One region of the Senegalia massiliensis genome, then DNA from elsewhere that is predicted to be linked to it. Evidence: riboswitches for the same ligand, from Rfam matches in the RefSeq annotation. Region 1 holds a riboswitch; each other region holds the start of a gene.
What was found. Region 1 has a riboswitch for thiamine pyrophosphate ahead of D3Z33_RS09980 (energy-coupled thiamine transporter ThiT). Riboswitches for the same ligand answer to the same signal wherever they lie in the genome.

Region 2: another riboswitch for thiamine pyrophosphate. It lies ahead of D3Z33_RS03225 (thiamine-binding protein); the one in region 1 lies ahead of D3Z33_RS09980 (energy-coupled thiamine transporter ThiT).
Region 3: another riboswitch for thiamine pyrophosphate. It lies ahead of thiT (energy-coupled thiamine transporter ThiT); the one in region 1 lies ahead of D3Z33_RS09980 (energy-coupled thiamine transporter ThiT).

Annotation. Positions count from the first base shown of each region.
Region 1 covers NZ_QXXA01000010.1:116,506-127,785, forward strand. Annotated here, with positions in the region: gene neuB (N-acetylneuraminate synthase) at 1-23, shown strand, start outside; gene neuC (UDP-N-acetylglucosamine 2-epimerase) at 20-1,189, shown strand; gene D3Z33_RS09935 (cytidylyltransferase domain-containing protein) at 1,190-1,882, shown strand; gene D3Z33_RS09940 (phosphoenolpyruvate hydrolase family protein) at 1,889-3,082, shown strand; gene D3Z33_RS09945 (Tm-1-like ATP-binding domain-containing protein) at 3,171-4,391, shown strand; gene D3Z33_RS09950 (phosphoenolpyruvate hydrolase family protein) at 4,420-5,247, shown strand; gene thiD (bifunctional hydroxymethylpyrimidine kinase/phosphomethylpyrimidine kinase) at 5,361-6,134, opposite strand; gene D3Z33_RS09960 (HAD family hydrolase) at 6,131-6,778, opposite strand; gene thiE (thiamine phosphate synthase) at 6,768-7,415, opposite strand; gene thiM (hydroxyethylthiazole kinase) at 7,402-8,226, opposite strand; gene tenA (thiaminase II) at 8,257-8,916, opposite strand; gene D3Z33_RS09980 (energy-coupled thiamine transporter ThiT) at 8,926-9,531, opposite strand; TPP riboswitch at 9,576-9,686, opposite strand; gene D3Z33_RS09985 (aminopeptidase P family N-terminal domain-containing protein) at 9,996-11,280, shown strand, end outside.
Region 2 covers NZ_QXXA01000004.1:176,779-188,058, forward strand. Annotated here, with positions in the region: gene D3Z33_RS03190 (hypothetical protein) at 1-572, shown strand, start outside; gene D3Z33_RS03195 (PH domain-containing protein) at 592-969, opposite strand; gene D3Z33_RS03200 (YkoF family thiamine/hydroxymethylpyrimidine-binding protein) at 1,017-1,271, opposite strand; gene D3Z33_RS03205 (class I SAM-dependent methyltransferase) at 1,259-1,930, opposite strand; gene D3Z33_RS03210 (ABC transporter ATP-binding protein) at 1,943-2,692, opposite strand; gene D3Z33_RS03215 (ABC transporter substrate-binding protein) at 2,670-3,677, opposite strand; gene D3Z33_RS03220 (ABC transporter permease) at 3,694-4,464, opposite strand; gene D3Z33_RS03225 (thiamine-binding protein) at 4,436-4,726, opposite strand; TPP riboswitch at 4,793-4,895, opposite strand; gene grxC (glutaredoxin 3) at 5,001-5,261, shown strand; gene murI (glutamate racemase) at 5,279-6,037, opposite strand; gene D3Z33_RS03240 (cobalamin-dependent protein) at 6,440-7,336, shown strand; gene D3Z33_RS03245 (hypothetical protein) at 7,333-7,677, opposite strand; gene D3Z33_RS03250 (FHA domain-containing protein) at 7,832-8,275, shown strand; gene D3Z33_RS03255 (FtsW/RodA/SpoVE family cell cycle protein) at 8,301-9,530, shown strand; gene D3Z33_RS03260 (peptidoglycan D,D-transpeptidase FtsI family protein) at 9,523-10,956, shown strand; gene D3Z33_RS03265 (BglG family transcription antiterminator) at 11,039-11,280, shown strand, end outside.
Region 3 covers NZ_QXXA01000015.1:18,322-29,601, reverse strand. Annotated here, with positions in the region: gene D3Z33_RS13185 (hypothetical protein) at 1-1,040, shown strand, start outside; gene D3Z33_RS13180 (hypothetical protein) at 1,125-1,589, opposite strand; gene D3Z33_RS13175 (YhfC family glutamic-type intramembrane protease) at 1,591-2,298, opposite strand; TPP riboswitch at 2,479-2,577, shown strand; gene thiT (energy-coupled thiamine transporter ThiT) at 2,633-3,184, shown strand; gene D3Z33_RS13165 (GNAT family N-acetyltransferase) at 3,246-3,713, opposite strand; gene D3Z33_RS13160 (hypothetical protein) at 3,767-4,060, opposite strand; gene D3Z33_RS17180 (hypothetical protein) at 4,074-4,175, opposite strand; gene D3Z33_RS13155 (hypothetical protein) at 4,210-4,377, opposite strand; gene D3Z33_RS13150 (transposase) at 4,390-5,076, opposite strand; gene D3Z33_RS13145 (S41 family peptidase) at 5,689-6,918, opposite strand; gene D3Z33_RS13140 (hypothetical protein) at 7,042-7,551, opposite strand; gene D3Z33_RS13135 (DEAD/DEAH box helicase family protein) at 7,578-8,060, opposite strand; gene glmS (glutamine--fructose-6-phosphate transaminase (isomerizing)) at 9,215-11,041, opposite strand.

The DNA of each region.
Region 1 (11,280 bases):
AAGATGAGTTGATAGAATTATGAAAAAAATTATTAGTATAGTTACAGCTACAAGAGCAGAATATGGATTACTAAAACCAATAATAGAAAAATTGAACTTAATTGAAGAATTTGATGTTCGAGTTGTTGCTACAGGTGCACATCTTTCATCTGAATTTGGATTAACATACAAAGAAATTGAACAGGATGGAATAGTAATTGATGAAAAAATTGAAATATTACTGAGTTCAGATACACCCTCTTCTATTTCAAAATCAATGGGAATTGCTATGATTAGTTTTGCAGATTACTTTGAAAAACTGAATCCAGATATGTTGATTGTTCTAGGAGATAGATATGAAACATTTGCTGTATCTACAGTAGCAATGAATCAAAGAATTCCAATTGCTCACTTATATGGGGGAGAAACTACAGAAGGAGCTATAGATGAATCTATTCGTCATGCTATCACAAAGTTAAGTTATTTACATTTTACAAGTACAGAAAAATATAGAAAACGTGTAATTCAATTAGGAGAAAACCCAGAACGTGTTTTTAGTATAGGTGCTATTGGTATTGAGAATGTACTAAACCAAAAGCTTATGAATAAGTCAGAAGTTGAAAAATCAATTGAGTTTATGTTAGAAAAACCCTATGCAATTGTTACATTTCACCCTGTAACTTTAGAAGGGGATAATTCTAAAGAACAAATAAAAGAACTTTTAAGTGCTTGTAGATTATATGAAGATATAAAATTTATTTTTACCAAGGCAAATGCTGATTCAAATGGACGTGTTATTAATAAAATGATTGATGATTTTGTATACAATAATGATAATGCTATTGCCTTTGCATCTTTAGGAATGATTAGATATCTTAGTGCTTTAAAATATTGTAGCATGGTAATTGGAAATTCTTCAAGTGGATTAGTTGAAGCACCTAGCTTTGGTGTACCTACAATAAATATTGGAGATAGACAAAAAGGGAGAATTCAATCAGATAGTGTAATTAATTGTAAACCATATAAAGATGATATTAAAAATGCCATAGATTTAGCATTGACTCAAGAGTTTAAAATTAAAGCAAAAAATACAATAAATCCATATGGAGATGGAAATACGTCATCAAAAATTGTAGAAATAATTAAGAATTTTGTTATTAATGATAAAATTAATTTGAAAAAGAAGTTTTATGATTGTGAGGTGGAATAAATGAAAAATCTTGCAATAATTCCAGCTAGAAGTGGTTCAAAAGGCCTTAAAGATAAGAATATTAAATTATTAAATGGAAAACCTCTTATAGCTTATACAATTGAAGCAGCAAAAAAATCAGGTTTATTTAATGAAATATTTGTATCAACAGATTCAGAAAAATATGCAAAAATTGCTCAGGTTTGGGGTGCAAACGTCCCTTTTTTACGAAGTGATGAACTATCAACGGATACAGCTTCATCATGGGATGTTGTAAGAGAGGCTATAAATAAGTATAAAGAAAATGTAAAAGAGTTTGATACAATAGCTTTATTGCAACCTACATCTCCATTGAGAACAGCAGATGATATAATCGCTGGATATAATAAAATGAAACAAAAATTTGCAAATAGTATTGTTTCTGTTTGTGAAACCGATCATTCTCCACTTTGGTCAAACACTTTGCCAGAAGATAATTCTATGGTTAGTTTCGTTAAACAAGATATTATTAATTCAATTAGACAAGACTTACCAACATATTATCGAATTAATGGTGCATTATATATTGTGAGAACAAACTATTTAATGAGTAATAATAATATTTATAAGGATAGTAGTTTTGCAACGATTATGTCAAGAGAAAATTCAATTGATATTGATACTAGAATGGATTTTATTATTGCAGATGCATTAATGAAGGATAGATTAAGGTGATATAAGTTGAAATCTAAAAAAGTAATGAATAAATTAAATAGTGAAATTAAGCGAGGGAGATATATATTAGGAGTTGCTGTAGGAGCTGGCATATCTGCAAGAAGTGCTTCAGAAGGTGGAGCAGATTTTTTATTATCATTGAATTCAGGTAAATTTCGTCAAATGGGGTTAGGCTCTCTAGGGGGATATTTGTCAAATGCTAATAGCAATCAATTTGTAATGGATTTTTCTTTAAAAGAAATTCTTCCTAGAGTAAAAAACATACCAGTTTTATTTGGATTAAATGCAACAGACCCTACAATAGATTTAAGATCTTATATTAATTTAATCAAAGATAAAGGGTTTGCAGGAATTAATAACTATCCGACAGTAGGTTTATTTGATGGAAAATTTTATAATCATTTAAAAGAAGATGGAATTTCTTATGATGAAGAAGTAGAAGCTATTAAAATAGCCCATGAAATGGGATTATTTACAGTAGCTTTTGTATTTAATGAATATCAAGCTGAAGAAATGGTTGATGCTGGCGCAGACGTTATTTGTGTACACCTTGGATTAACTAAAGGTGGGGATTTAGGAGCAAGTAAAGTATTGTCATTATCAAAATCTAAAGAACTTGTAAATAATATCTTTAATCTAGTTGAAAAGAAAACTACTTCTATATTAAAAATGGTCTATGGAGGACCTATTCAGAATAAATCGGATATTCAATTTATATATAATAATACTTCCTGTGATGGATATATTGGAGGTTCTACATTTGAAAGAATTCCTTCAGAAGAAGCTATTCATAAAACCACTATAGAATTCAAATATATGAGTTCTATTGAGGATCCTATTTTAGAACAATTAAATAGAAGTATTGATAGTCCTAAGGACTATGTAAAATTCATATTAAAGTATATAGAATTTCACTATTCTGAATCAATATCTCTTAAGGACTTATCAGAAATTTTGCATGTATCCAGTGAATATTTAAGTAGATTATTCAAAAAAGAAAAAAATATAAGTTTCAAAGAGTATTTAATCAGTTATCGATTAGACAAATTTATAGACATAATGATAAAATATCCTAATCTTTCTATGAGAGAAGGAGCGATTAAAGTAGGATATTTTAATTATGTTCATTTTAGTAAGTTATTTAAAAAAAGAAAAAATATTTCTCCTAAAAACTATTTTATATCATATAAACACAATTAATGATCATATTAAAACATGTATTTTTTAAAAGGAATAATTTATAATATAGATAGTTAGAATTTTCAAATAAAATGTAGGAGGTAATTCAATGAAAACGTTAGCAATTGTAGGTACTTTTGACACTAAGGGTAAGGAACTATCTTATGTTAAAGAAATAGTAGAAGAACTTGGATTAAAAACTTTAACCATTAATACTGGTGTATTTGAATCTGAATTTAAAGTAGATGTTACTAATCAAGAAGTAGTGGCAGAAGTAGGAGAAAATATATCAGATATTGCAAAAAAACATGATAGAGGATATGCCACTGAAGTTCTATCTAAATCTATAGAAAAAATAATTCCTAGACTATATAATGAAGGAAAATTTGATGGAATTATATCTTTTGGAGGAACTGGAGGAACTTCCATAGTAACTCCTGGTATGAGAGCTCTTCCTATTGGTGTTCCGAAGATAATGGTATCTACAGTAGCAGCAGGTGATACTTCATTTTATATTGGAACTAGTGATTTAATAATGATGCCATCTGTTGTAGATGTGGCAGGATTAAATAGAGTATCTACACAGATTTTCCAAAATGCAGCTCATGCTATTGCTGGAATGTTGAAATTTGAAAGTAAAAAGATAGAACATAAAAAACCTTTAGTAGCAGCAACTATGTTTGGTCTTACTACTCCAGCTGTAAACTATGCTACAGAGTATTTAGAGAAAAGAGGGTATGAAGTCCTTATATTCCATGCAACTGGTGTAGGTGGAAAGACAATGGAAAGTTTAATTGACAACGGATATATAGAGGGAGTATTAGATTTAACTACAACTGAATGGTGTGATGAATTGTTTGGTGGTGTATTGAATGCAGGACCAAATAGATTAGAAGCAGCTGCACTTAATAAAGTACCTCAAGTAGTATCTTTAGGAGCACTTGACATGGTCAATTTCGGTTCTTTTGATACTGTACCTAGTAAGTATAAGGGAAGAAAATTCTATAAGCATAATCCTTCTGTAACACTTATGAGAACTAATAAGGAAGAAAATAAATTATTGGGAGAAAAAATAGCAGAAAAATTGAATCTTGCTACACAGGATACAGTTTTAATGATTCCAAATAAAGGTCTTTCTGGTATAGATAAAGAGGGAGAAGTTTTTTATGGTTCTGAAGAAGATAAAATATTATTTGATAGTATTAAAAAGAATTTAAATAGTGATATAGTAAAAATAATTGATGTAGATACAGTAATAAATAATAAGAATTTTGCAGAAACTGCGGCGCAAGAATTAATCGATATGATGAATAGAAAAAATAATAATTAATATTAAATTACAGAAAGGTGAATAAATAATGAGTATAAAAAGAGAAGAAATTATTTCAAAATTTAGACAAAGAGTTGAAGATGGTGAAATTTTAGTAGGAGTAGGTGCTGGCACAGGTATAACTGCTAAAAGTAGTGAAGCAGGTGGTGCAGATATGCTAATTATTTATAACTCAGGAAGATATAGAATGGCAGGTCGTGGTTCTCTTGCAGGGCTTTTAGCATATGGTGATGCCAATGAGATTGTTGTAGAAATGGGATCAGAAGTATTACCAGTTGTAAAAGATACACCTGTTTTAGCAGGAGTAAATGGTACAGATCCATTTAGAGTAATGGATGTTTTCTTGAAACAGTTAAAAGATCAAGGATTTTCAGGGGTACAGAACTTCCCTACAGTTGGATTAATAGATGGTGTATTTAGAAAAAATTTAGAAGAAACAGGTATGGGCTATGATTTAGAAGTAGATATGATAAGAAAAGCTCATGAATTAGGATTATTAACTACCCCTTATGTATTTGATACAGATCAAGCAAGAAAAATGGCAGAAGCAGGAGCAGATATTATTGTAGCTCATATGGGATTAACAACTAAAGGAAGTATTGGAGCTCAAACTGCATTGACCCTTGATGAAAGTAGTAAAAGAGTACAAGAGATTGCAGATGCTGCTAAGGAAGTTAATCCTGATGTTTTAGTTATTTGTCATGGTGGACCTATTGCTGAACCAGAAGATGCAAAATATGTTTTAGAAAATACTAAAGGAGTACATGGATTCTTTGGAGCATCAAGCATTGAAAGATTTGCAGCTGAAAAAGGTATAAAAGAACAAACAGAACAATTTAAAAAAATTAAAAAATAAAAGATAACTTATATAGTGAATATTGATGCAATCTAATTGAATATGAGGATTAAAAAATCCCTCTATTTAGTTAATACTAAATAGAGGGATTTTTTAATCCTCATATTAATCTTTTAAACACAATGATTTAAAGGTCCACTACCTTTTCCTATATCAAGTCCTGATTTTAGTGCACTGGTTATATATTTCTTAGAATTATATATACTTTTTTCCATACTTAATCCTTTTCCAAGATTACATGCTATTGCAGATGATAATGTACATCCTGTACCATGAGTGTTTGGATTATCAATTCGCTTACCATTAAACCATATTGGTTTTTTCTCATAGAAAAGCAAATCATCAGCACTATCAGAAAGATGCCCACCTTTAATTAAAATATGACATTTTAAAGAATTTGAAATTTCTTTGGCTGCTTTTATCATATCTTCTTTATTTTTAATATTAAAGCCACATATACTTTCTGCTTCAAAAATATTGGGTGTAATTATATCAGCAACAGGTAATAATTTAGTTTCTAAAGTATTCATTGCATCTTTACTCATTAATTCATGTCCGCTTGTAGAAAACATGACAGGGTCTACTACTATATTTTTACATTTATATTCTTTAAGTTTATTAGAAATTACTTCTATTATTTCTTTAGAAGATACCATTCCAATTTTTATTGCATCTGGGAAAATATCTTCAAAAATACAATCTAATTGTTTAGATACAAACTCAGGACTTATTTCAGATACATCATAAACTCCAGTAGTATTTTGGGCAGTTAAAGCTGTAATGGCGCTCATAGCATACATTTTGTGAGTTGTAATAGTTTTTATATCTGCTTGTATACCTGCGCCTCCGCTACAATCTGACCCTGCAATAGTTAAAATTTTTTTCAAAATAATTCCTCCATTTCTTTAAAAGAATATATAAAATAATTACTTAGTTTTTTTATTTTTTGTAAGTCTTTCTTTGATGATTTATCATAAACTCCTACAACATCAAACCCTTCATTTTTAGCTGTCTTTATTGAGTAAAGAGAATCTTCGAACACAATAATATCTTCTTTAGAAAGACCTAATTTTTGCATTGATTTTATATAAATATCTGGTTTAGATTTTCCAGCAGAGATTTCATTTGAAGTAATAATAAATTCAAAATAATCTAAGATCTCTAATCTTTCAAGTGCTTTTTTTGAAAGTGTTTTATCTAATTCAGTTGCTATGCACATTTTTATGCCTTTTGATCTAAGTTTATAGATATATTCTTTTATATAAGGTTTTAATTCTATTTCATATACATATTTATTTTTTACTATTTTATTAATATATTTAATTATTTCTTCTGTAGATAATTTAATTCCAAATGAATTCTTAAAGTAATTTGCAGACTCATTAAAACTCATTTCTTTTATAATTTTATTCAAATTATCAGGTGGTACTATATTGTGGTTTTCCAAAAATGTTTTTCCAGCATTATCCCAACTATCCATTGAATTTAAAAGAGTTCCATCTAAATCAAATATAGCTGCTTTATACTTCATAATTCACCATCTTAGAAGCTAAATCATATAACTTTTTAGTAGCATCATAAATATTTTCTTTTGAAAATATTGCAGATATAACGCAGATTCCATCAATATCAGTATTTTTCAAATTAAATATATTTTCTTCATTTATGCCTCCTATTGCTACTACTGGTATTGAAACAGAATTACAAATATCTTTTAAAGTATCCATAGATATTACATTTACATCTGATTTAGTATTTGTTTTAAAAGCAGAGCCAACCCCTATATAATCTGCTCCATTTTCTTCTGCTATTTTTGCTTGTTCTACTGTGCTTGCAGATACTCCAAGAATTTTATCTTCTCCTATTATATTTCTTGCATTTTTAGCATTCATATCACCTTGTCCTACATGAACTCCATCTGCACCACATTTCATTGCAATATCTACATTGTCATTTATAACAAAGGGAACTTTGTATCTATCTGTTATATTTTTTATTTCTTTTGCTTCTTTTAAAAAATCTTCAAAGGGGAAGTCTTTTTCTCGTAATTGTATAAATGTTGCTCCTGCTTTCAAAGTATCTTCTACTTGTTCTATAAGAGAATTTTCTCCTAGCCATGTTCTATCTGTTACTACATATAAAAGCATAGACTTTTTATCTATTTTCAATATTTGCACCTTCCTTTAATTTTTTATAATTCATTTTACTTATTTCATCAATTAAAAACATCCTATAACTAGAAGTACCACCATCTGCTTTTTGTAGTTTTTTAAAAGCTACTTCTCCAGCAAGACCCATATGAGCTACAGCTATAGAAGTTGAATCAAGAATATTATTCTTATTTGCACCACAATATGTACCAATTACATTTGTAAGCATACAACCTGTACCTGTAACTTTAGACATTAAAGAATGTCCATTATATATAATATTTGCATTTTTCTCACTTGCTACAATATCAATTGCTCCTGTTAATACAATTATTGCACCAGTTTCTTTACTTAAATTTTTGCAAAGTGTAATCATATTGTCTAAGCTTTTTTCTTCTACTTTATCTTCTTCATTTGCATCTACACCACTAGTAGTGCCACTTCCTTCATAAATAGTTTTTATCTCAGAAGCATTTCCTCTAATAACAGAAAACTGTATTTCTTTTAACAACTTAAAAGTTACTTCATTTCTAAATTGAGATGCTCCTACAGCTACAGGATCTAATATAACTGGATTTCCAATTTCATTAGCTTTTTTACCAGCTTTTATCATTGATTCTATAACTCTTTCATTTAGAGTTCCTATATTAATAACTAAAGCGTCACAGATAGAGTTTATTTCTGCTACTTCTTCAATACCATCTGCCATAATAGGAGAACCTCCAGCAGCTAATACAATATTTGCACAATCATTTACTGTTACATAATTTGTAATAGAATGAACTAATGGTGTTGTATGTTGTACATTTTCATAAATTTCTTTAAACATTTTAATTCCTCCATTGAATTGGTTTTTATATTATTTATAGCTCATATCCCAAAATTTCATTTCATGTTCACATGCTTTAAGAAAAATTTTTATTAATTTTTCTTCCTCTTCTTCATCAATGTTTGCACAAATTTTATCTAAAAACTTACATGAATTCAGGCTAAATTTTTGAAATTCTTCTCCTGCATATTCTTCAATCCATGGTCCATAATAGTTATTTGCTATATTTTTTTTACTTTGAGTTTTTAATGTTTTACCAATATATTCATAAGTTAATGTGCAAGGGAGTGCAGACATGAATATTTCCTTTATATCTCCTTTTTCTGTGAAACTTAGCATATAATCAAGATAGTTTCTATTTGCAGGTTTTACTTCCATATCATCTACTTTATATACGTCAAGATTATAATCTTTAAGATACTTAGTATGCATATTTGTTTCGTCTGCAACTACCACACCTATGCAAGTATGTAAAAACTGTAAATCCTTTATAGAATTTATTTTTAAAAATACATGCGCATAAACTTTTCCATATTCTTTTAAATATAAAGAATCCTGAATTAAATAATTTTCAAATTTTTTTCTGTCTAATTTTCCATCTCTTAAATCTTGTATAAACGGATGTTTTATATAATCATTATAATATTTTTTAACTCTTGGATCATTTATAACTTTTTCTGAAAAACTCATATATTCACCTCAATTTTTTATAGTTTTGCTTAAGTGTCTTAATGGTATAATAGCTAACACAATAATACTTAGTAAAACTTCTATTCCATATCCCAATAAGTTATATGTTATAGAATAGATCCATGTATTCATTTCTTCAGGAGCAAACTGACCAAAGAAAATGACGCCTGATAGCACACTGAATAATATGGATAATGTTCCTGCTAATGTTGCTCCAAAAATTAATCTTGATTTAGTTTTAGTTCCAAATATAGGTGTAAAAGCAATTACTATCATTCCTCCAAAATAGTCTAAAGGTAATTGTAGAGGATAAAAGGGTGGTTGAATAACTGATTTTAGAGCACCAACAATAATCCCGCATATAATGCCTTCTTTAATCCCAAATATAGATGAAAGTATCATTATTGGGAGAACAGATAGCAAGCTAAACCCCCCACCTTGTGGAAATGGTACTATTTTTATCATATAAAGTACAATAGAAATAGCGGCTATAATTCCAATTCTTGTAAGAGATTTTATATTAAATCTAAATCTTTTTAATTTTTTGATACTTATGATAAGAAGTCCCATTGTTAAAATTATGGCCCAAACAATTGCTATATTTATAGTTATCACCTTCTTTCATAAAAAAAGCATGTTCTATGATCTAGAACATGCTTAAAATATTCATAAAAATGTTCCTACGCTGGCATTATCCAGATCAGGTTTAAGGGTTTTCATCGCTTAGATTTATTCTCAGCCTGATTGCACAAGCTCCCCTATATATTTAATTTAATTCACAGGAAATAAAGAGTAATAAAGTCTTTCCTCTTATTTTTACTATATGTTAGTAGTTTATCATTGTCAAGTAATAGAATGATACTTAAAAAAGTTGGACATCTTCTAAAATAGAGATTGAGGTATTATTTCTTTTATTTTTTTATATTATATTTTTGTAATTTACATTAATCTTATTTTCATTATTTAAATTTAACTAATACATATTTTATATTTTTAATATATAACTTGAATAATTTCTATTAATTAGATATATTTAAACTAAAGATATTTCGTTAAATTGAAAATAAGGAGGTAATGTAATAATGATTCAGGAAAGAATAAAAGTATTACGTAAGTTAATGAATGAAAAGAAAATGGATGTATATATAGTTCCCACATCTGATTTTCACCAAACAGAATACGTTGGAGAGTATTTTAAAGCAAGAAAATTTATTACAGGTTTTTCGGGGTCAGCAGGTACCGCTGTAATTACAATGAATGAGGCTTACCTTTGGACAGATGGAAGATACTTTATACAAGCTAAAAATGAATTAGAAGGAACTTCTGTTAAACTTATGAAGATGGGGGAACCTAATTATCCTACAATAGAAGAATATTTAGATCAAGCATTACCTGAAAATGGGATATTGGGATTTGATGGTAGAGTAGTTGCTATGAAAGAAGGACAATTATATGAAAAAATAGTTAAAAATAAAAATGGAAAAATAGTATATAAATATGATTTGATAGATGAAATTTGGGAAGATAGACCGACTTTAAATACAGGAAAGGTATTTGATTTAGATATTAAATATGCTGGAGAAAGTGTGGAAAGTAAGTTAAATCGTATTAGAAAAGTTATGAATGAAAACAATGCAAATATTCATGTACTAACTACATTAGATGATATTTGTTGGACATTAAATATACGTGGTAATGATATTAAATATTTTCCTCTAGTATTATCTTATATTATTATAAGAATGGATAAGGTGGGTTTATATATAGATGAATCCAAGTTAAGTGATAATATAAAAGAAAAATTGTCTTTGAATAAAGTTGTATTACATTCTTATAATGACATCTATGAAGATATTATGAGAACTAAAAAAGATGAAGTAATTTTATTAGATCCAGATAAAGTAAATTATGCTTTATATAATAATATACCAAAAGAGAATAAAATAGTTGAGAAAAGAAACCCTCAAATATTATTTAAGGCTATAAAAAATGATACAGAAGTTAAAAATATGAGAGAAGCCCAAATTAAAGATAGTATAGCACATATAAAGTTCATGAAATGGTTAAAGGAAAATGCTAAAGACTTAAATATTACTGAAATAAGTGCTTGTGACAAATTATATGAATTTAGAAAAGAACAGGGAAATTTTATAGGACCAAGTTTTGCTCCAATATCTTCTTATGGAGAACATGCAGCTATTGTTCATTATGAATCATCTCCTGAAACTGATGTAGAAATTAAAGAAGGAAACTTTTATTTAACTGATACAGGAGGCAGTTATTATGAAGGCTCTACTGATATTACTAGAACCTATGCAATAGGTAAATTAACAAAAGAAATGAAAGAACACTTCACTTTAGTTG
Region 2 (11,280 bases), on a different contig from region 1:
TACAAAATATATACTTGCATTTAAAAAACGAAAAAATAGTTGCAAAAACTTCCTTTAAAAGCTTACCTGTTGTCATTACTATGGATTTAAGTATAAATTTACAGAATGATAAAATTAACTTTAAAGCTTCAAATTTTAAAATAGGTAAATTACCACTACCCAAATTTTTATTTAATAGCTTAGGACTTAAAGATATAAATAATTCTTTATATATAAATACAAATGATTTAACAGAAATAGACATTTTAAATATTAATTTAAATAAGGAAAATATAGAAATTAGTTATAAAACCAATAATGATGAAATTATTGAAAAATATATACCAAGTGACCAAAAAAAGTTTATAAAAGAAATGGAAAGTATATTGGAAGAAAATGAAGTTTCTAAAAAATTAGCTAATAATATTATACGAGTGGCACTATTATATGGTAATAATAAGGAAATTCCTCAAAATTTAATAAATGACCTAAAAAATAATTTTATAGACTTAGATAATAAAATAAAAGCAAATTTAGTTTTTATAACTTTACAATATAATATTGATTATTTTATAGAAATATTATTAAAGTAAGAGCAAATTTGCTCTTACTTTAATTTAATACATATCCTGCAAGTATTTTTTGTACTTTGTTAATGTTATTATTTTTACCAAACTGTTTTGAAATGGGAGCACTTGTACCTGAAATCCATATCTTAAGTTGTGAATCCATATCAAAATGACCTGCTGTTTCTACACTAAAATGTGTAATACTTTTATATGGTATAGAATGATATTCTGTTTTCTTGCCACTTACTCCTTGCTTATCTATTAATATAAGTCTTTTATTTGTAAACACAAATAAATCTCTAAAAATATTAAATGCCCTCTCGACATGCTCTCCATTTGCAAATATGTCTATTAATTCTTCTTCAATCTTTTCTATATTAGCTTCTGAAGCATTGCCTAATAGGTTATCAAATATGCCCATAAATACAACTCCTTTTATAGTTTATATTAATATGATATATTTAATAATTAATTTTTACAACCACAAATATTTGAAATCTTTATATCCATAGTGAAATCACAAATATCATCTAATTCATTATATATGGAATTTATTAAATTTAATATTTCTTTTTTACTTCCTCTTATAGTAGTGGATAAGATACCAATACTATATTCTAAATCTGTCACCTTTATAATATCTAATACTTTTTCAATATGATTTAAATAACCACTGCTACCAATAGGAGTAAAAGAAATCTCACATGCAGCTATTTTTTCCATAGGGCACATATGAAACCTCCTTCTTTAATCTTAGATAATTCTTCTTCTTTTTCCATACTGATATTATTTTTTTCAGTACATGGAGGTATAAATAAACATTCTTTAGTTTCTACTAGATTATCAGATTGAATACCAATAAAGTCTTCTATTGTTTTAAATTCAGCATGTTTGAATACAGAATTTTTCTGAAAATCTTCTGAAAGATATAACTTACCCCAACTACTGTCTTTATTTATAGTCCCAACAAGTATTTGTCCATTTGGTTTAACTACTCTAAATACTTCATCTATAGCTTTTTTGGTATCTTTAATGAATTCAAATGCTGCCATAGAAAATACTGCATCGAAACTTTCATTATCAAATTCTAAATTATATATATCCATATTTAAAAAATCAATATCTAAGTTCTTTTCCTTAGCTTTTTTTCTAGCTACATTTAACATTTCATCAGATATATCTACTCCTATTACTTCACAACCTAATTCCTTTAATCTAATACTAAAGTTTCCTGTTCCACATCCAATATCTAAAACTTTCATTCCCTTAAATGGTTTAAACAAATCAAATGCACATTTAGTTTCAACCTTATCTACAAAATTTCCCATTTTGGTATCATACCATTTATCATAATTGTTAGCTTCTAAATCAAATACTGCCATCAAAACACTCCTCTACAATATATCAAGTATATGCTTTTTAATATCATTAAATTTATTTGTTGTAACTATATCCCTACTTCTTGGTCTTGGTAAATCTATTACTATTTCTTCTTTTACCTTTGCTGGTCTTTCAGATAATATATATATTCTATCTGATAAAAATATCGCTTCTTCTACATCATGCGTAATAAAAAATATTGAAGCCTTTAATTCTTTTAATACATCTAATAACCATATTTGCATTTTAGACTTAGTTATAGCATCAAGCCCTCCAAATGGTTCATCAAGTAGTATTATATCTTCTGAAAACATATATGTTCTCAGAAGTGAAGCACGTTGTCTCATTCCTCCGGATAATTGATGAGGATATTTATATTCAAAACCTTCTAATCCAAATATATTAAAATATTCTTTTACTATTTCCCTAGCTTGTCTTTTACCTATACCTTTTAAGACTAAAGGAAGTGATACATTATCAATTATCTTTTTCCAAGGCATAAGTAAATCTTTTTGATACATATAGCTTACTCTACCAGTTTTTGATGTATAGTCTTCGCCTTCTATATAAATATTTCCCTCATCAGGTTTTATAAGTCCTGAAATCATATTAAATACTGTACTTTTACCACTACCACTTGGTCCTAATATGGTTACAAATTCTTGTTCTTTTAAGTTTATAGTAATATCATCTACAATTAATAAATCTTCAAATGACTTAGAAATATGTTTTAATTCTATCTTATTTTTCTGGTAAGAACTCATTTGTATACGCCTCTTGTACATTAAGTTCATTTTCTATTAGTTCTCTCTCATACATCCAATTAGCATAGTTTGTCCAAATTTCAGATTTCATTTCTCCCCATCTATCTATGTCTTTTTTATATTCACCTGCCAAATATTTCTGGCTTTCTATTGCTATATTTTCATCTATTTCTGGATTGTCTTTTAACAGTTCCGTTGCTGCATCTTTTGGATTTTCTATAGCATACTCATATCCTTTACTTGTAGCTTCTAAAAATTTTTCTGCAAGTTCTGGTTTGTCTTTTAATAATTTTTCATTTGCAATTATAACTGGAGTATAAAAGTTTAGGTTTTCATCAAAATCTTGAAGTTTAATAAAATTTAAGTCTATTTCTTTTTCTTCTGATGCTACTCCATCCCAACCATAATAGATCCAAGTAAAGTCTACATGATCTTGTACAGCAGTGAAGAAATCTAAACTGCCTATATTAACCATTTCTACTTTTGAAAAATCTGCATTATCTTTTTCCATGAGTCCTTTTATCATAGCTTCTTCCATAGGAGCTCCAAATCCACCGTATTTTTTACCTTCAAAATCCTTCGGTGATGTTACACCATCTTCTTTAAGAGAAGCAAATCCAGAAGTGTTATTTTGTATTATAGCTGAAATAGCTTTTACAGGAAGTGGATTTTCTGATGTTCTAGCATAAGTAACTTCTTCTTGATAGCTAATCCCAAAATCACCTTGTTCATTTGCTATTAAATTTGCAGTACCACCTTCAGATGGTTGAATGATTTCAACATCTAATCCTTTTTCTTCATAATAGCCTTTATTTTTTGCTACATATAACCCTGTATGATTTGTATTTGGTACCCAATCTAAAACTACAGTTACTTTTTCTAACTCTTTATTTTCTTTTGACTCTTTATTTTCTTTATTTCCACAACCTACTAAGATTAATGATACTAATAAAAATACTATAAATATAGAAAATATTTTTTTCATTTATATCACTCCATTTTTAATTTTTATTTGTTCCTTTTGCCCAAGGCATTAAATAATTCTGTAATAAATTAATAATTTTAAATAATATCATGCTAAGGATAACTATTATAATGATTACTGCAAAAAATTTATCTAATGCAAATGAATGCTTAACTCTCAACATATATACACCAAGACCATCTTTTCCTCCAAGCCATTCTCCTATAACTGCCCCCATAATACTATATGTTGCAGCAATTCTAAGTCCTGAAAAAAAACTTACCAAAGAAGCTGGGAACTTTACCTGTTTAAATATTTGAAATTTACTCGCTCCCATAGACTTAAGTAAATTAATTAAATCTTTATCTACTGATTCAAGCCCATGAATTAAGCTAACTAATACTGGAAAAAAACAAACAAGTATTACTACCATTATTTTAGGTAACTTTCCAAATCCAAACCATGCTGCAAAAAGTGGTGCCAAAGCTATTATTGGTACAGTTTGAGAAATTATAACTATAGGATAAATTGCTTTTTTTATAAATTTTACATTATCCATTACAATTGCTAACACTATGCCTAATATTATAGCTATAAGAAATCCAATAGCTGATTCTTGAAGGGTAGTAGAAATATGTGGCCATATTTCTGAGTTTATCTCTGAAAATACTTTTATTATATCTATAGGAGAAGGTAATATGTATCTTTCTACAATACCAACTCTCACTACTACCTCCCATATAAATAACAAGAAAAAAAAGAAAATACTTGGTATTATTTTATTTTCTATATTTGCCCACCTTTTCATTCATTGTCACACCTTCTGGTTTATAATCTATTTTAACTACTGATAATATTCTAGAAGCCCCTTCTCTTACACAGATATCTTGAGCTTTTTTTACTATATTAATAAGCTCATCAAATTCTCCCTCCATTGTAGTACCCATAGGTCCTACTTCATATTTAACTCCACAACTATCAATGTATTTTATAACTTCGTCCACTACATCATATAGTCTTTTCTCTTCAACACGTGGTAATACTTGAAGTTCCACATTTACAATTGGCACAAAAATCATCTCCTTATATTTAAATTAAATAAACCCCTTCATATGCATGAAGGGGCCAATAACCATAAACTAAAAAATTATTCTCCCTTCGCTGGCATTATCCAGTGCAGGTTCATGGGTCGAAATTCATATTTCCTCTCAGCTAATTTTAGCTCCCCAGATTTTTATTATTTTCGTGTTAATTGTAATACATTAAATTTTAAATGTCAATTATATTAATTAATGATATAATTGTAAAGCAGGTTAATCACATAAAATTTTAGGAGGTTTTTTGATGAGTAATAATGTTACTATATATACTTTTTCTACTTGTCCTTATTGTATAAGAGCAAAAAGATTAATGAATAATAAAGGTGTTAAATATGAAGAAATTGAAATAAGTAATAATAAAGAAAAATTAGAAGAATTAAAACAAAAAACTAATAGTACTACAGTACCTCAAATTTTTATAAATGATAAATTTATAGGGGGATGCGATGATATTGTAGAACTTCACAAAAAAGGAGAATTTGACAAGGTTTTTGGAATAAAATAAATAGCGACTTTTAGTCGCTATTTACTTTGTAATAAATTTAAATATTTTACTAATATTTCATTGTCTTCTTTACCAGAAATATAAAATGTTATTTTATCTTTTTTCTTATCTTCAAATCTGTCTTTTATATTCAATAAATTTTTCAAATGATTTATCGTTCCATAATTACCATCTATTATATCAATAGTATTTGGAAGAACTTTTTTAAAAAATTCTTTGTAATAAGGAAAATGTGTACATCCTAATACTACTGTACCATATTCATCTAAATTAAATTTTTCAAATTCTTTTCTTAAATAAGAGATTATTACATCTTCTTCAAAAATAAAATTTTCTGCATATTCTACTAACTTAGGTAATGGTAAAGAGTCTACTATGTCTCTAGAATTTAGTCTTGTAACTAAATCATTAAATTTCTTTTCCTTTAAGGTTAAAGAAGTTGCTGTAACTATAACTTTCTTATCTTCTGAATTTTCTACTGCAGGTTTTACTGCAGGTTCCATTCCTATTATAGGAAAATTATATTTATCTCTCAAATCCTTCACTGCAATACTTGTAGCTGTATTACATGCTATTATAAGAGCATCTATATTTTTAGTACTTAAAAACTCTACTACATCAAATATATATTTTTTAACTTCTTCTTTAGGTTTTGTACCATAAGGAACATTTAACTTGTCTGCATAATATATATATTCTTGCCCTGACAACTGTGTTAAAGCTTCTTTTAATACAGTTATTCCTCCTACTCCTGAATCAAATATACCAATTTTCATAATTTTTTTCCTCCATAAAACTTTATATATTAATATTATAGAGTATACCCCTTATTTAGACAAATATAATTTTAAAATAAAAAATATCAACACTATTATAGTATTGATGCTCTTTGCATATTACTCATTTTATTTTTATTATTTTCTTCAAATTTATTATGAGGTCTAAAATAAAACATTTAAGATATATTATATCCTAAATTATATTCAGCGCCATTATACACATTTATATTTTTCTCTTTCCCAATCAATGCTCCTTGTATTATTTGGTACAAGGACTAGAGTATATATAGAAGGGTCTTCTAACAGTATCTGGCTATTACCTATTTCATAACCATTATTTTCATATAATTGAATAAATATTACATAGTGTGTTATTATATATAAGAGGAGCTGAATATTATGAATATTTTTGGTAAAAGACTTAAAAAATTAAGAAAAGATTATTCATTAACTCAAAAAATATTAGCGTCAAAATTAGGAATAGGTCAAACTACCATAGCAAACTATGAGAATGGTTCTAGGTTCCCTAATCAACAAATTTTAAAAAACTTTGCGGATTTTTTTAATGTTTCAATAGATTACTTAGTAGGAAGAACAGAAAACACAAACACTTTAAGTTCAACTTCTACTAATATAAATAAAGATAATATAAATTTTTATAAGCTTTCAAATCTCTATTTCATGAATTTAAAACAAGAAAATATTTTTAAAGCTACTAATTTATTATTAGAACTAGTTAGTAAAAATATAAAACTTGAAGATATCTATCATCAAATAATTGAACCTTCATTAGTTAAAGTAGGTGATATGTGGGAAAAAAATGAACTAACTGTAGGTGAAGAACACTTTTTTACTGAAGCAACTAAAAGGATAATGTCAAGTATTTATTCACAATATCCAATTATTGAAATTAAAAACTTAAATGCTTTATTTTTTTGTGCACATGGTGAAAGACATTCTATAGGAATTAGAATGGTATCTGATATTTTAGAACAAAATGGATGGAAAGTATATTTTTTAGGTACAGATTTGCCTATTGATAGTATCTTAAGTATGATTAAAAATAAAAAAATTGATTTAATAGCTATATCAACTACAATGGACTATAATATAAATAGTATTAAATCAATGATTAAAAATATAAAACTAAATTGTGAAAATAAAGATATTAAATTTTTAGTAGGTGGTAAACCTTTTAACCTTGATAAAACCCTAGTGAACTTTGTCGGAGCAGATGGATACGCTAAAAATTGTAAACAAGTAGTAAAAGTGGCTAACTCTCTTATTAAAAATTAAGCTAATAATAATGCCCCAAAAAATCCACAAATCATATATAGTGGTAAAAATGGTAATACAAATATACTCCAATTTACTACTGCAAAAAGTACTAGCCATATATCAATTACATTGAATAATGATATCCATAGCTTATTTAAAAATACTTTAGAAAGCATTCCTGACAAAATACTAGCTATTGGTAATATTGCAAAAATAGCTGCATAATTTATAATTAATTCTCTACCCTCTTCACCATTAAAAAAACTAAAATCTAATATTTTATATGTTATAAAAGAAAAAATAATGCCAATAATAGTAGGACCTATTATTTTTAAACCTATAATAAAATTTTTATTCATTAAAATCTCAACTCCTTATAATATTATTATACAATAAAATTTCTTTTCTGTAATCTATTCTTAATATGATTTAAATACAATTCTCCTTTAAGTTTACTCCTTTTTCTTATAATATGATAAAATGTAATAGAAATAAATTAAAGAAGGTGATTTTATGTTTGATATCGTTTGGTCAGGTATTTCATCAGTATTTAGATATATCTATATTCTTTTAATCTATCTTTTTATGTTTTGGATTATAAGACTTATATATTTAGATATCAAAGGTATAAAAAATAAAGAAATTAGAGGCGATACATATTTAAAGCTTATCAATAGGAAAGACTCTCTACCATTTAAAGTAGATGAGTTTTATTCTTTAGTATCAAATGTAACTATAGGTAGATCAAATGGAAATAAAATAACAATAAAAGATCCATATATTTCTAAAGAACATGCTCAAATAATAAAAGATAAAGATGCTTATTTTCTAGAAGACCTAAATAGTGCAAATGGTACTTATGTCAATAATATAAAAATAAATAATGCTATAAAACTTTCTAGTGGTGATACAATTACAATAGGAAGAATAAATTTCTTATTTGTAATTGAAGAATAAGTTTATTTTTAGTGAGGTGTAATTTATGTTTAATCGTTCAATTAGTTTTAAGACACCACATAATTTGTTATTGATTTTAAATCTATGTAGCTTATCTTTAGTTATGATTTATAATAAAAGTTTTGATAAGTTATCAGTAGGTGTAATATTTGGACTTACTATTACAATTTACTTATCTAATATAATGCTACATAAAATTTCTTCAGGTGACAATTATATATTATTGATAGTTAGTATGATGATGAGTCTAGGTATAATAATGATTTACAGAATAGATCCAGAGCTCGGTTTCAAACAAGTTATATGGTATATGTTAGGTATAGTTACTTTCTATGTTACGTATTTTATAGTGAAAAAACTACCATATTTAAGTAGATGGATGTATTTATATATTGGTTTATCTCTTGTTCTATTTTTATCTACTTTAATATTTGGTAGCACAATAAATGGATCAACCAATTGGATCAAAATAAAAGGGTATAGCTTTCAACCTGCAGAAATAATCAAAATACTATTTGTATTCTTTCTTGCAGCTTATTTTGTAAATAGGGATAAATTCGAAAATAAATATATTTTATCAGGTATAGTTTATGCTAATATTGGATTCCTATTTATTCAAAGAGACTTAGGTTCCGCAATGCTCTTTTATCTTGTATTCTTAGTAATTTTTTATGTTTATGAGAATGATAGGAAATTTATTTTATTAAATATGGGTGGAGCTTTATTTATGGCTCTTATAGGATATTTTTTATTTAGTCATGTTCAAGTGCGAGTTTCAACTTGGATAGATCCATGGAGTGATATATCCGGTAAAGGCTACCAAATAACTCAATCTTTATTTGCAATAGCAGAAGGTGGATTTTTAGGAACAGGTCTTGGTAAAGGTTACCCTAACTTTATACCTGCAGTTCAAACTGATTTCATATTTTCAGCTATTATTGAAGAGATGGGTATCTTAACAGGTATAGCTGTTATAATGCTATTTTTAATATTAATATATAGAGGTGTAAAGATTTCACTAGAACAAAAAGATAGCTTTTTCAGAATTATAGCTCTTGGTATCACATGTATGTTTGGATTTCAAGCATTTATAATTTTAGGAGGAGTTACAAAATTAATTCCTCTTACTGGTATAACTCTTCCATTTCTAAGTTATGGGGGAAGCTCACTTATTATGAGTTTTGCGTCCCTTGGAATTTTACAAGTGGCCTCAGAATATATTCATCCAATTGAGGAGGAAGATTCAAATGAATAAAGAACAAAAAAGAATAATTAGAGTACTACTTTTATTAAGTACACTTTTTATATCTTTAATTATATACTTAACATACTTCACAATTTTTAAAGCCGATGATATTAAAACAAGTAGCTATAATAAAAGACCCAATGAAAAGGCATATGTCTTACGCGGTTCCATATATGATAGAAATCAAAAAGTACTAGCCTATAGTACAAAAGATGATAATAAGGATCAAACACGACATTATGAATATGGAAATTTATATAGTCATATTATTGGATATGATAATAATAGATATGGTAATACTGGTGTTGAAAGAACATTTTCTTCTAGTCTTACACAAAGCAATATAATAGATGATGTAAAAAATGTATTTTTCCAAATATTAGATAAAACTGGTATGAATAAAGATAAAGTACCAATTGATAGAGAAACTAAAGGAAATTCACTTGTTTTATCAATAGACCATGAATTGCAAGAATATACAAAGCAAAAATTAGGAAATAAAAAAGGATCTATAGTAGCCATGAATCCTAAAAATGGTGATATATTATCCATGGTAAATTTTCCTGATTTCAACCCTAACTCTATAGAAGAACTTCTTGAAAATAAAGAAAGTCAAAAAGATGGACAATTTATGAACCGAGCTACTCAAGGTTTATTTCCTCCAGGGTCAATTTTTAAAGTTATCACATCAACTTCAGCATTAGAAAATGATGTAAATACCAATTTTTATTGTGAAGGTCAAATAAAGATTGGTGGAAAACCAATAGGTGATTATAATAATACTGCCCATGGAAATGTAGATTTAAAAGAATCACTTACTGAATCATGTAATGTGGCATTTGCTCAAATAGGCGTAGAATTAAGTCAAGATACATTACTAAAAAAATCAGAGGATTTTATGTTTAATAAAAAAATTCCATTTGATATATCTACTAAAAAATCAAGTTTTCCAACAAAAGATATAGACAAAGCAGCTATTGCTTCTACTTCTATTGGTCAAGGAGAGTTATTAGTTACTCCTTTAAATATGGCACTTATGGCATCCTCCATAGCAAATGATGGTAAAATGATGAAGCCAAGATTAGTAAATAAAGTAATTGATTCAGATAACAATGTAGTTAAAGAATTTGAGTCTGAAACTTTATCCACTGTTACTACTCCTGATATTGCAAATAATGTAAAAGACATGATGGTTTCAGTCGTAGATAATGGAACTGGAAAAAGAGCTAAAATTAACGGAATTAAAATAGCTGGAAAAACTGGAACTGCTGAAGCTGGCAAAAATAAAAAGGACCATTCATGGTTTGTTGCATTTGCACCAGCTGATGATCCTCAAATTGCTGTAGTTGTATTTCTTGAAAATGATGGTGGAACAGGAGGAACTACTGCTGCTCCAATTGCTAGAGATATAATTAAAAGAGCTTTAGGTTACTAAATGAATTCTATTTGACTTTTAACAACTTTTTTATTAAAATAAAATTTAATGTATGGTGTTAACATTTTCCGGAGGATAATAAATGGAAAAATATAAAATATTAAAGATATTAAGTAATAATGTTGTATTAGTTGAAAAGTCTAAGCAAAATTATATCTTAGTTGGTAAAGGTATTGGTTTTTCAAGAAAAAAAGGCGATATATTTAAAGATACTAAAAATATTGAAAATACTTTTATATCACTTGAAGGAATAAATCACAGTGAATATGATAACCTAATTTCTACTGTTGATCCTAAAATAATAGAATTAACACAAGATATTAT
Region 3 (11,280 bases), on a different contig from region 1:
TAAATAGTAAACCAATAATTCAAGTTATTATATATGCTATTATAGTTATAGTAAGCTATTTAATATCTTTTTTATTTATGCCAAAATTATATTTTTCATTTGTATATTTTTTCTTTACAAATAATATACCTTTTTTAATTACTTTAACCTTAGGTATTTTATCAAGTATATACATATATAAATATGAAAACTTTTGGGATGTAATAAATTCTCAAAATACTATAGAGGATTTTAAAGAATTAAATGAAGTTTACAAAGAAGCTAATTTTGTGGGCATTAAATTAGATGAAAAAGATTATTCTACTGATGATTTAAAATCAAGTAAATTTAATAATAAAGAGGGATATGATTATTTAAATTCCATATTTTTCGAAAGGCATAAGAAAACAATATATAGACCAATGCTTATAAAATCAGCTATAATAATACTTGGTTTCATAGCTATATTGGTATTAAATATATTTATAGATGATATCCCAGAAAAAGAACTAATAGATATGATAATAAATAAATATACATTATTTGTTTTTATAATTTATTTACTATCTAATTCGGAAAATATAATTAAATCACTTTTTTATAATTGTGATATATCATTACTTAAATATAGCTTTTATAAACAAGGTGATGCTTTGCTCAAAATGTTTTTTTTAAGACTAAAAAAAATAATTTATAGTAATATTATTCCTATATTGATACTATGTTTAGGTCTATTAATCATTACATTTATTTATGATTCCTCAAGGATTATAGATATAATACCAATTTTAATATTCATTATAGTATTAAATTTATTTTTTTCAATACATTATATTTTCATGTATTATATTTTTCAACCTTATACAACTGATTTAAAAGTTAAAAATCCTTTTTTTAAAATTATTAATTTTGCTGTATATTTTATTTCTTACATGTCATTACAAATTGACGCACCAGCAAAAATATTTTTACCTATTACAATAGCAATTTCTATTATTTATATATTAATTGCTATAACTTTAGTTTATAAAAAATCACCTGAAACATTTAAAACAAAGTAAGAGTGTGCTAGTATGAATCCATAATTAAAGGCAAAATGATGTATAAATTTATACATCATTTTGCCTTTAACTCTATTCTACATTTTATTGCATATTTTGTATTTTTTCAGAATTAATAAACAACCCTTCAATAAGTTGACTCTCTTTATTAAATACTGTAGTTACAATAACTTCATTCTTTTCATTTGAATAATCTGAACTATAAATCAACTTTATATTATTTTCATCTACTTCTTCTGTAGTTAATAATTCTTTAGAACCTTTTATATAATCCCCTATTAATTCAGATATAAGTAAAACCTGCTCTTTGAACATGCTTTCATTTAATTGTTCTTTCATATTTTCACTAAAATCCTTACTAAAGGATTCATAGTCTTTTTTATCTATAGAAATTAAAAAGTTTTCTACTATATCATCTGCCCAAGATGATATAGTTTCTTCAGGTGTTTTTACATTATCATTTATTTCTTCATTTTCATTATTACATCCAATCAATGAGCTAAACATTAAAGCTATAATTATAATCATAATTATTCTATTATTTCTCATACTAAAAAACCTCTTTCATTTTTTTCTTGTATTTAAATGTGACATTAAGTAATATAACACTCCATATAATAATATAAGTCCATATAAAGATTTCACTATTAATGATTAAGATAGGTAAGTTCACTAAAGTATGTATGATAAATGCATATAATAAATTTTTATATTTTTTCTTTTTAACACTATATAAGACAATTAATGATAATCCAATATGTATTATTATTGCTAGAACTCTTTCGAAACCTGATAAAATTATATTTTCTACTGTTATATTACTAAATAAATTCAAATTTCCATTTAAAAAACTATAATAAGCTTTTATAAAAGGTAATCCTACAAGATAAAATGCTTCTATGCCTCCATGTCCTATTCCAAATGCAATGCCTTTTAACCATGTAATATGATCTTTTAAAATGAATTTAAAAGATAAAAATCTACCACCTTCTTCAACTAATGCTGCTGTTAAAGCTAAAAATATGGCATATACATAAGTTTTTGAAGAAATATTTACTATAAACCAAGGCTTCAAACTTAAATAATTTAATATAGGAATCCTAATAGCTATTTGAACTATAAAAAATGTAAGTATTCCTATTATAGACCAAATTAAAGTCTTTTTATCTTTTTTATATAATAGAGCTATAAATGCAACTGGTAAAATTAGTGTTATAATCAAAGTTATAACTATTGAAATATGCTTAATTAAGTCCATATTCCACCTCTTTTCTATATAATATTATTTATTATATCACACACTTAGTATGATATAAAGAGAGTATAAAATAATACTATATATATATCTTTATCTTCCATTGATAACTAATAAATTCAACATTAGTTTATATTGACACTTATATACAGTATATGATACTATGTATTCAAAAGAATAAAACGTTAACACTAGGGGAGCTTTATGGCTGAGAGTGATTTATCACGACCCTTACTACCTGAACTAGATAATACTAGCGGAGGAAAGTGTATATTTTAAAAAATATCCACTACCTTTGTAGTGGCTTTTTTTATACTAAATTTTAAGGAGGTTCAATATGAACAAAAAATGGAGTGCAAAAATGTTAACAGAAGGTGGAATATTAATAGCTTTATCAATATTACTTAGTTATATAAAAATATATCAGGCACCCAGTGGTGGATCTGTTACAGCTGGTAGTATGATTCCCATAATGATATTTGCTATAAGATGGGGACTAGGTCCTGGAATATTTATGGGAGCTACTTATGGACTTGTAGACTTTTTATTAAAACCCTCATTTTATCATCCTATACAATTCTTATTAGACTATCCAATAGCATTTGGTTTTTTAGGACTTGCAGGTCTAGGATATAAGATAAAAAAAGATGGAGTAAAGGGATACTTAACTTTGATTATTGGTATAATATTAGCATTAAGTGGAAGATTAATTTCCCATGTATTATCTGGTGTAATATTCTTTGCCTCATATGCTGGCGATCAAAATCCTTGGATTTATTCTATTGGTTATAATGCAACATATATGGTGCCAGAACTTATAATATCTATATTAATAATAAGTTTAATTTGGAAACCAATGAAAAGGACTATTAAAAGTGAAAATTACTAAAATAAAAAAGCTGATTAAATCAGCTTTTTTTAATAACTAAATATTTTTATACAGTCTGTAACTATAAATATTTAATCATCATAAAATCAGTAAATTTATATCCCATTTTTTTATATAAACTCACTGCTCTTTCATTATGTGCAAAAACATGTAGTTGTACACTATCAACATCATTTTCTTTCAAATACTTATCTATCAAATTCATAGTTTGTTTACCATAACCTTTACCCTGATATTCTTCTTCTAATTCAATATCATATATAAAAGCTTGCTTAATATTATTGTTTATATAAATGTTCAACCATAGTACTCCTATATTATTTTTTTCATGAGTTACAGAAAATAAATAGTGTTTTTTTGTTTTTAAACCTTCAGGCAATAATTTTTTAAATTCTTTTTCTGCTCTTTCTAAAGAATCTTCTTTTATCCAATTACCAGCTTTTACATGTTCATTAGCATATTTCTTTATAGACTTATTTATGTATTTAGCAAAAATATCATTAGTCATGGGTCTTAACAGTAATTCCATATACAACAACTCCTTACTAGTTTTTCAGATTTAATCATTTTTTATAGCAAAATTTAATTATTTAATTTTTCAATTTCTGGGTATTGTTCAAGTAATTTTTCATTAGCAATTTCTAATTGTCTATAGTATTCAGCATAAGAATTACTTAGTTTTTTCATCGCTGGGATAAATATATCATAGTATCCACTTACACTATTAAATTCTTTAAGCAAAGATTGAATTTTATATGCAGGTGAATTTTTGTATTCAACTGATTGCTTAAATTTTAAATATTGCTTTAATATTTCCTTATTATCCGATAAAAAATTATCAGGGTTTTCTATAGATAATTTAGTTTTCTTTGTCATTTTTTTGATATCTTCAGTTTATCCATTCATGAACACCATAATCTCTAAGATATTCTGCTATTAAATTATCTTTGTAGTATATCTTAATTTTATCTGTATATATGTTAGTTTTTATAAATTTTTCTACAAAATAATCTGGAACTGAATATTTATTCTGTTCTACATTTATTAACTCTTAATTCCTTTCTACGAGCTGCATCATAATTAGGCTTAAAAGGTAAAAGATAAAGTTTTTCTTCACTTAAAATGTCCGAAGAACTCTTATTAGAAAGCCAATGTCTCTTTTTAGAATTTAATTCCATGATTTCTTTTATCAAATGTTCATTTGCTTATTCTAAAGAATTAAAATCAGTTTTTATTGGAAAGGCTTTTCTTCTTATGAATTCAACACCTCTTTCAACGTGACCTTTTTCATTTCCACATCTTGTATTGCAAAATCTATATTTAAAACCATAATACAAAGCAATAGATATTAAATGATCGGTAGCTTCTTTTTCAGTCTTACCAACAAATCTTTTAACAGCTTGTTTCATATTATCATAAACAACTTCTTTATGATTTCCCTCGATAAAATTAAAAAATTCCACATGCATATCTAAAAAATTCTCTGTTTTTTGATTATGGTAAAGCTTTGAATAATGAAAAGAACCATTAGCAGTAGTGAATAATCCCATATATAATGATAAAGATTTACCACCTATCTCAAGTTTTACTTCACCCCAATCAAATTCTACAGTCTCTCCCAATTGATATTCTTGTCTTATGAAAGTTTCTTTTTTATCATAGGTATCTTTGGTGTAATTACAAACAGTAGAATAACTAATATCATAACTTTTTTCTATCAAATATTCATGAATATCTATTTTTTTCATTAATTGCTTAGCTCTACCGAGCGACTTATTCTTTTCATTTTTTAAGATTAGATTCTCAATCTCATTTTTAACATCATTTGTTAATTTAATTTTAGTTCTACTACTTGTATCATATTTAGATTTTAAAGCTAACTCTTCTATCAAAGACACTATTAGATCTTGATTTTTATTTTTATCTAGTACATTTAATTCTTTAGTCTTTTTTTGGAATTCATCTATATATTTTTTAACTGTTACTCTGGATATTCCCGTTTCTCTACTTATTTGTCGTTAAGATTTATTTTCTCTAAAGTATTTTAACAATATCTCTGACTTTTCCACCAACCTTATCAACCTCCATACCCCCAAAATATTTTGAATATATAGGGGTATTATATTTAAAAGTGGACTAGTTTTCAATTAGAATGGTGGTATACTTTTAGATTACCATAAACAACTTCGCCTATCGATTAATTATCATGAATTTTTACTTCGATAAACGAAATTGCTGCATAAATATTCATTGCACTAATATAGTTAATGCCATTTTAGAGATTTTTATCTCCTTTTTGAATTAAGAATTCTCCTTCTTACCTTTAAAAGATGTTCTAGATAAGTTTTAGGTATTCAAGCTAAATCTATTCATAATCTATATCAATACCATATCTATATAATAAGGAATATTTAAAGCCATAAAATACAAAATCTATTAAATAAATATGTAATATCTAATGAAAAGTCAACTCTTCTTTCCAGAGTCTAGGGAAACATGTAAAATCATTCATACTTTAACCATTTAATTACTGGATCTCTTTTAGATAAAATATCATCAATATTTACTTTAATGTTTATATCAGGTTTGATAGTATTGCTATGTGAACCATTAACAGGTATTAAAATTTTTTTTGTTGCTATATTGTACATAATTTTTGAATTGGGTAAAGTGAAAGATATTGTATTTCCATAAGCTTTTGTACTATTACCCGTAGCTCCTCCCACTAAAATTCCTAAATTATTATATTTAAATACACCAGCTAAACCATTTCCTGAACTAAATGTTTCTTTAGAAACTAAAATATAAATATCACCATCATAACTTATACCGGATTTATTTATAGATTTTATGGATTGATTAAGATTAACAACCTGATCATATTCTAAATATTTAACTATTTCTAATATAGCTCTAGAATCTCCGCCTGGATTACGTCTTACATCTATTGCTATTTTTCTAATATCTAGTTTGTTAACTTCATTAAAAAACTCGCCTACTGATTTCTTAAATTCATCATTATATAAACACTGGTTTAAATAATAGACTCCTACTTTATTTTCACTATCTATATCATAATAGTAAGGATTATCAAAAATATCTTTATAATGTTTATCTAGTAAATTATATCTTGTATTAAATCTCAACTTTATATTACTCTCTTCACCTTCAATGTTCATTATTTTAAATGTTACAGTTCCATCTTCATTAATAACATTTAAATATTCTAAATACATCTTAGTTGGTAGCAACTGTTCAATTAAAAACTTTAATCTATTTTCATTTTCAACAGATAAAACTTTACTAAAATCGTTTAATACTTCATTTATTGATTTATTACCAACTTTCAATATTTTGTCTCCTTTGCTAAACATTTGGCCATCCGAAATAATAAACAACCCATCTTCTAACCACTTAACTCTAAAATCCACCGCTCTAAAATCTTGGCTATAAATATCAATCATAGTATGAGCATCATTGATTTGTGACAGTGCTTTAGAAACTATAAAATATAAATTTTTCTCTGTAATTGAATCCTTAATCTCTGAATATACAAATTCATTAAGTTCTCTAGCTAATTCGGGTTTTTCAGATACAAGAGGATGTGTATCTAAGGTCTTTAGAAAATATTCAATATCTTCCTCAACTTCTTGATGAGACATAGCTTCTTCACTTATATTTTTACAACTTACTAATAATAAAATAACTATTATGATAAATATATACCTTTTCATAAACCCTCTCCTCACATATAATATCTACTTAGATAGTACTAATACGTTATTTCAAATTCTCCATTCTGATCCTACTGGAAAATATTTATCTTAAGATACCATCTATATCTAACAATTTAATCATTAATTTAATTGTAAAAAATATATAACATCTTCATAAATACTTGTATCTAAAGAAACCTGCGGAAAAATAAAGAATCTTCTACCTAATCCTTTTTCATCCCATTCATTTACTATTGGCAATCTTTCAATATGTTCTACTCCCATCACTCTTTCTAATTCCCCACTCACTCCTAATGTTGCTGACATATATATTCGTTGCACTGCATTGTTAAAAGGTTCATGAGTTAAAGTTGGAGATATAAAAGGTCTTATACTAATTTTGTTCCAACTTATGAATATATTACAGGCATGTATTTTGTCTTTTATATTAATCCAAGAGTATTGTAAATCAGTACCTTTTACATGTTCATCCATAATATCAACGATGGTTCCTATACTCTCAATCATTTTTATATTAGGAACTTTATCAATCCAAGCCTTTTCGTCTTCAATAGGTTTATCATTGGACATTCTATTATAATGTACAGGATCTATAATCTCTTTTAGATTTTCAATTAATACTTTATACAATAAATTATTATCATGTCTAGAAATGTCTATATTCCAATGAGAAGCAATGTAATCTTCCGCAGAGTGAGCATCATCAAAAAACGTACTATTATTAAAAAACTACTATAGTTTGTAATAGCAATTTTATCAGCTCTTTTATAACTAGATTTAGATTTTGGACTATAATTTTTAAATTTACCAGTAAAAGTATCTACTTGAATTCCATAATTCTCAATAGCTTGTACCTCAACCTGATGTACTAGTTGATTATTTGGACATAAATATACAACCTTCTCTTTATTTTTTCTTCTTCTATACTCCCCTATTACTAATCCTACAAGAGTTTTACCACTACCAGTAGGTAATTCTAAGGCAATGTCTTCTTTATTATATGCCTTATCCATATATATATTAATCATTTCAGTTTGATAATCTAGTAATCCACTTATTGTTCTGTTTTTATAATCTTTATACATCTCTTTTGGATTGTTAAAATTTGAATTTTCTTTCTTTTTTATTATAAAGCCCATCTTTACCCTCCTAAATTTTTTTCATTAGCAAGGTGCAGAAAACTTCAACTCAAAATTAAAGATATTTAACACTATATCTAAGGATTCTTCACCTATGTTTATTTTAATATTTTAGTAATTATTAATTTTATTTTTCACCTGATAGTATCAATATTATTTTTTAATCTATTCCATATATTATCCACTATAAAGTAATGTATATATAATTCTGCTTACTATTTAATAATTCTACATATATATATATAAACCTTCTATTTTTTCCAAAAAAATAAATGTTCAATTTTTTTATCTATATTGTCTAAAGAAAAAGTACAAAAAATATAATAAAACCCATTGATAGAAAACAAGTTTTCTATCAATGGGTTTTAAACTTCTACATATATTTTCAAAACTTATACTATAATTATTTCCCAAGGAATTTTTTCGACTTTATTTTCACCAGTCGGTTTGCGACAAAAGTTGCAAGAATTATTTCATCCTCAACTTTATTTTTCAAGATTATTTACCGACTTTATTACATTTCGATAACAACTGTAATATGCAAATAAAGTCGGTAAGAAACCTCCCTCACAAACCCCTATTTTTCAACCTCCCATTTTTTTCAAGCAAATAAAGTCGTTCCGAAATATCATTTTTTTATTTCCTGTATTTTACAATTCTCATTCATTTTAAGTAAATAATGTTGGTAAGAAATAATCCATATATTGGGAAGCTGTGAATAAGGATTAAGGAATAAGGGTTAAGTTTAAAACCAAAAATCATTACTTAAAAATAATATTATTTTCAAGTTTTTCGATCAATCTTTTTTCTCTTTGCCTCTATCTTCTTTTTCGATTCTTTTTATCAATCCTTTGAAACTATCTAAATAAAGCCATTTCTTCTTATCTTTTCTCAATCTTTTATCCAATCTTTTTTCTCAATCTTTTCCTCAATAATCTTTTTACCCATTTATTTTTTCTCTATATTCTTTTAAAAATGATGTTTTTATCTATAATTTATTCTAATATTTTATTCGACATAAAAAAAGAAAAGCAGAAGAACTCTTACTTTTCCTTCCACTTTTCTTACCAACTTTTTTCTTCTCTGTACAACTTTATTTTCTTCTTACCGACTTTATTTGCGTTTTACAACAACATATTTCCCTGGAAATGATTTTATTCTACAGTAACTGACTTTGCCAAATTTCTTGGTTTGTCAACATCTGCTCCTTTAAGTGTTGCCACATGATATGCAAGTATTTGTAATGGAACAACACTTACTATTGGTGCTAAATCATCAATAATATTAGGTATATAAATCACTCTATCTGCCGATTGATCAATTTCTTTATTTTTCAACATTGAAAGAGCTATTACCTTTGCACCTCTTGCACTTACTTCTTTTATATTACTTACTGTTTTATCATAAAGTTTATCTTGTGTTGCTAATGCTATTACTGGAGTACCATCTTCTATTAAAGCTATTGTTCCATGCTTTAATTCTCCTGCTGGCATTGCTTCAGAATGAATATATGATATTTCTTTTAACTTCAGTGACCCTTCACGTGCTACATCATGGTCTATTCCTCTACCTATATAGAATATATGATCTTTGTTGTATATTTCTTCTGCTAGTTTTTTTATTTCATCTGATGTATCTAATATTTTATCTATTTTAGCTGGTGTATCTCTCAATTCATCTATTAAGTCATGATACATACTATTTGATATAGTACCTTTTTTATTAGCCATATCAAGTGATATTAGAGCCATAGATACTAGTTGAGTAGTATATGCTTTTGTTGAAGCCACTGCAATCTCAGGTCCAGCCCAAGTATAAAAAACATCATCTGCTTCTCTTGATATAGTACTTCCAACTACATTAGTTACAGCAAGTGTTCTAGCTCCTTTTTCTTTAGCCATTCTAAGTGCTGCTAAAGTATCAGCTGTTTCTCCTGATTGACTTACTATTATCATAAGTGTCTTATTATCTATAAATGGATCATTATATCTAAATTCTGACCCTACTTCTGCTATTACAGGTACATTTACATATTTCTGAATTAAATTCTTACCTAATAATCCAGCATGATATGCTGTTCCACAAGCTACTATATATACTCTATTGATATTATCTAAATCTTCTTTTGTTAATGTTATATCATCTAATCTAATATCATTTTGTTTGTTTAATCTTGGAGATAATGTATCTTTTACTGCTTTTGGTTGCTCAAATATTTCTTTTAGCATAAAATGGTCATATCCACCTTTTTCTGCAGCTTCTACATCCCAATTCACTGTATAAACTTCTTTTTCAACTGGCCTACCAAAAGTAGTCATAAGAGTTATATCATTTTTTCTTACTATTGCCATTTCTCCATCTTCCATTATAAATATATTTCTAGTATATTTTAATACTGCTGGTATATCTGATGCTATAAAATTTTCATCTTCTCCTATACCTATTATAAGTGGACTGTCTTTTCTTACAGCAATCAATTTATCTGGATTTTCTTTATTTATTACTCCTAAAGCATATGCACCTTCCAATTCTTTTACTGCTTTTTGAACTGCTTCAACTAAATCATTTTCATAGTACATATCAATCAAATGTGCAATTACTTCTGTATCAGTTTCTGAAACACAGTTATATCCATTTACTTTTAATTTTTCTTTTATTTCCATATAATTTTCAATTATACCATTATGAACTACAGCTATATTTCCAGAAGTATTTGCATGAGGATGACTATTCTTATCTGAAGGTTCTCCATGAGTAGCCCATCTAGTATGACCTATACCTGTATTACCTTTTACTGGTTGCTTTTCTAAATTATCTTTTAATATTTGAAGTCTTCCTTTATACTTTCTAAGTCCTAAGTTATTATTGTTTAATATTGCTACACCTGCAGAATCATATCCTCTATATTCTAGTTTAGATAATCCTTCTACTAATATATCTGATGCTTCTCTATTTCCGATATATCCTACTATTCCACACATTTTGTCTCACTCACTTTCAAATATGATATTTATTTTTCTACCTGATAAGTGTTGTGCAAATAATTACTTATTTGTTTTACTTATCTTTAAGGGTAGTAGCTTACCCCGAGGTACCCGCCGATAAATTCGATAAACCTCGTCCTCGTCTGCAATAAAGTATCCGTTCCCTTATTGCCCTGGCGCTTTATTTTTATTCATTTTCTACTATTTTTCCTTTTGCATCACCCCTTTCAAAGAAA